Regions from separate parts of the Pseudoalteromonas sp. Z1A6 genome, predicted to be linked through region 1. Evidence: predicted binding sites of a transcription regulator. Region 1 holds the regulator's gene; the other holds the start of a gene.
What was found. The regulator NrdR, encoded in region 1, represses ribonucleotide reductase genes. The targets are predictions, from matches to a motif close to AAACACNANATNTNGTGTTT.
Positions count from the first base shown of each region.

Region 1 (2,207 bases):
GCGGTAAATCGGTAGGTAACGTGCAAGGCAACTCGCTTAGTCGCACATTAAGTTTAGCATCGTCTACTAACACGGTATCGGCACCGGTTAAAATAGCGCAGCTTTGCGCTCGGTATAACTGTACATCTTGGCGAGCTGCGGAACTTGTGATCCACTTACTTTGCCCATTTTTAAGCGCTGTTTTACCATCTATGCTTGCTGCCATTTTACAGGTCACATAAGGTAAGCCTTGTTCCATTCGCTTAAAAAAGCCAACGTTAAGTGCGCGAGCTTGTGATTCAAGTAATCCATAAGCAACGTCAATACCGGCGTCGCTCAGTATTTTAAGGCCTTTGCCTGCAACTTGTGGATTTGTATCAACCATAGCAGCAATTACTTTTACTACGCCTGCCTTTTTTAAGCCTTCAGCACACGGTGGCGTACGCCCATAATGACTACAAGGTTCGAGCGTTACATAAGCGGTAGCGCCTTGTGCACTGTTGCCCCCCATAGCTAACGCGTTTACTTCAGCGTGCCCTTGGCCTGCTAATTGATGAAAACCCTCACCAATTATTTGATTGTTTTTAACTAATACACAGCCAACATTAGGATTAGGCGTTGTAGTAAACCGCCCTTTTTTGGCAAGTTCTATGGCGCGTGCCATATACATTTCGTCTTGTTCGGTAAAAATAGTTTGGCTTTGCATTGTTACTCCCCTAAACGGGCAATTTCTTCGCCAAATTCGCGTATGTCTTCAAACGAGCGATAAACAGAAGCAAATCTTACGTACGCAACTTTATCGAGTTTTTTAAGTGCTTCCATAATACATTCGCCCACCAAATGGCTTGAAATTTCTCGCTCACCCGTTGCGCGTAGTTGTGATTTTATTATATTTACAACTTCATCTACTTGCTCTGTACTCACTGGGCGTTTTTCGAGTGCGCGATTTAAGCCATTTAAAAGCTTATCCTCGTTAAACGGTTCCCGGCTGCCATCTTGCTTAACAACGCGAGGCATAACCAGTTCAGCGCCTTCAAATGTAGTAAAGCGCTCGTGGCAATCATTACATTCACGACGTCTGCGAACTTGATGGCCTCCGCCTACAAGGCGTGAGTCAATTACTTTAGTATCTTTTGCGGTACAAAATGGACAATGCATAACTCGGTACTTCCGTTTTAAAACAAAAAAGACCGCTAAATAGCGGCCTTTTATCTTAGCAAAAAACTAAACAGTTGTGATCTAAATTACTACTGCTTATGCAATTAAGCGTATACAGGTAATTTTGCACAAATAGCTTTTACTTTTTCTTTAACTTGCGCCTGTACAGATTCATCAGTGATGTTATCTAGTACGTCACAAATCCAGCCAGCAAGCTCTTTTGACTCTACTTCTGTAAAACCACGACGAGTGATTGCAGGAGAACCAATACGCAAACCAGATGTTACAAATGGTGAGCGTGGATCGTTTGGCACTGAGTTTTTATTAACTGTGATGTTAGCGTTGCCTAGGGCAGCGTCCGCATCTTTACCAGTGATATCTTTATCGATTAAATCAAGTAAAAATAAGTGGTTTTCAGTTTTGTCAGAAACGATTTTGTAGCCACGTTCTTGCATAACTGCAACCATTGCTTTTGCGTTTTTAACAACTTGTGTTTGGTATACTTTAAACTCTGGTTGAAGTGCTTCTTTAAATGCCACTGCTTTTGCTGCAATAACATGACATAAAGGACCGCCTTGGCCACCAGGGAAAACAGCGCTATTAAGCTTTTTGTAAATAGCTTCGTCGCCACATGCAGAAATAATTAAACCACCACGAGGGCCTGCAAGTGTTTTATGCGTAGTTGTTGTTACAACGTGTGCATGAGGAACTGGGCTTGGGTAAACGCCTGCCGCAATTAAGCCGGCAACGTGAGCCATATCAACAAACAGGTAAGCACCTACTTTATCAGCAATTTCACGGAACTTAGCCCAATCAACAATACCTGAGTACGCTGAGAAACCACCAATAATCATTTTTGGTTTATGCTCAAGTGCTAGCGCTTCAACTTGTGCGTAATCAATTTCGCCCGTTGCTTCATCTAGTCCGTATTGAATTGCATTGTAAAGCTTACCAGAGAAGCTTACGTGAGAACCGTGAGTTAAGTGACCACCATGAGCTAAGCTCATACCTAATACAGTATCGCCTGCATCTAACAATGCTAGAAAAACAGCCGCATTTGCTTGCGAACC
Region 1 covers NZ_WTKW01000023.1:449-2,655, reverse strand. The annotation lists gene ribD (bifunctional diaminohydroxyphosphoribosylaminopyrimidine deaminase/5-amino-6-(5-phosphoribosylamino)uracil reductase RibD) at 1-685, opposite strand, end outside; gene nrdR (transcriptional regulator NrdR) at 688-1,137, opposite strand; gene glyA (serine hydroxymethyltransferase) at 1,242-2,207, opposite strand, start outside.

Region 2 (2,207 bases), on a different contig from region 1:
CTAAAGCATATTTATACGCGATTGTTGGCGCCGAAAAGCTGTTGAAAATGGTACCTGAAGGTACACATGACCATAAAAAGTTTATAAAACCTGCGCAACTTATTGTATGGGCGGAGCAAGCGGGTTTAAAAGTACGTGCAAGTACAGGGCTTTCTTATAACCCACTATCAAAGCAATATACGCTTAATAACGACGTTAGCGTAAATTACATACTTTATTTTGAGAAGTTAGCTTAATGGCTAGCTCTCAAGCCCCACTGCCTCTTATTGAGTACGATGCATTTTTATTTGATTTAGACGGCACCCTGCTCGATACCGCTGATGATTTAGGTGCCGCTTTAAACGCAGTTCTTATTAGCAATAAAATAGAACCTGTTAGTAGTGATATATACCGTCCTGCCGCATCTAACGGCGCAGGTGCGCTATTAGAGGCTGGTTTTAAAGAGTTATGGGCTAAACAACCCCAAAGCGAGCTGATTAAGCAATTAGTTGACGAGTACGCTGCAAACATAGCAAAACACACGCATTGCTTCTCTGGAGTTGAATCGTTACTTATCGCCCTTGATCAAAAAAAGATCAAATGGGGGATCATGACTAACAAACCTGGCTTTTTGACCGAGCCTTTAGTGGCTGCTATCCCCGCTTTAAAAAACGCCAGTGTAGTAATAAGTGGCGATACCTTCGCTGAGGCCAAACCATCACCGCTACCACTGCTACATTGTGCAAAGCTTATGGGGGTAAAACCAAACCGTTGTTTGTACATTGGTGATGCACAGCGTGACATACAAGCAGGCAAAGCGGCAGGTATGCACACTGCAACGGCACTTTGGGGTTATATACCAAGTATTGATAAAGCCAACAGCTGGAATGCTGATTTTAACTGGCAAAGTCCAATTGATGGTTTTAACCATATATAGTGCTATGTTAATTATTAAACACTATATATTGTGATTGTGTTAGTTTTCACACAAAGCTTGTCGATAAAAAAAGCAGTCAGAATTTATTTTTAAAATGCGTAAATTTAGCAGATCATTAGTTGATTTCTGCATATTCTAACTTAAATGATTGTTCGAAGGTGAGTGTCTACTAACACAAATGCGTTATCCCAAAGTTATCCACATATAGGGGCAATTATGTCCCTTGCAAAACAACTCAGACCACACTATCTTGTGATCTCTAAATTGAACAACACCAGATATTGTGGCCAAATGTTATTCAATTAAATTCGCCATTACGGTGAAACTTATAATAAATGAGTACTTACCTTGCCATTGCGAGGTATGACGCATTGGTCAAAATACATAATTCCCAAGGAATACAGGCAAATGAACCAACAGTTATCTGTAAGCAAACGTGACGGGCGTAAAGAGCCTCTTGATCTTGATAAGATCCATCGCGTTATTGAATGGGCCGCCGAAGGTTTAAAAAACGTATCGGTTTCGCAAGTTGAATTAAAATCACACATTCAGTTTTACGACGGTATTCGTACTAAAGACATACACGAAACCATTATTAAAGCTGCTGCAGATCAAATTTCAAAAGAATCGCCTGATTACCAATACCTAGCGGCACGTTTAGCTGTATTCCATTTACGTAAAAAAGCGTACGGCCAATTTGAGCCACCACGTTTATTTAACCATGTAACAAAAATGGTTGAAGATAAACGCTACGACGCTCACTTACTTGTAGATTACACTGAGCAAGAGTTAGACGAGCTTGATGCATACCTCGATCATTCTCGCGATCTTAATTTTAGCTACGCGGCTGTAAAACAGCTTGAAGGTAAATACCTTGTTCAAAACCGTGTATCGGGTGAGATTTACGAAAGTGCACAGTTTTTATATATTTTAGTCGCGGCAAGCTTATTCTCTGACTACCCACGTGAAACACGCGTTTCTTACATTAAGCGTTTTTATGATGCAGTCTCGTTATTTAAAATATCATTACCTACGCCTATTATGGCAGGTGTACGTACGCCTACTCGCCAGTTTAGCTCATGTGTATTAATTGAGTGTGGCGACAGCCTTGATTCAATTAATGCTACATCGTCTGCGATTGTTAAATACGTATCACAACGTGCGGGCATTGGTATTAACGCAGGTCGTATTCGTGCGCTAGGTAGCCACATTCGTAACGGCGAAGCGTACCACACAGGTTGTATTCCTTTTTATAAGCACTTTCAAACAGCTGTTAAAAGCTGTTCACAAG
Region 2 covers NZ_WTKW01000019.1:17,817-20,023, forward strand. The annotation lists gene ubiG (bifunctional 2-polyprenyl-6-hydroxyphenol methylase/3-demethylubiquinol 3-O-methyltransferase UbiG) at 1-236, shown strand, start outside; gene GQR46_RS02415 (HAD-IA family hydrolase) at 236-916, shown strand; gene nrdA (class 1a ribonucleoside-diphosphate reductase subunit alpha) at 1,325-2,207, shown strand, end outside.
Region 2: the regulator NrdR is predicted to act here: its motif matches at 1,186-1,205, upstream of nrdA (class 1a ribonucleoside-diphosphate reductase subunit alpha).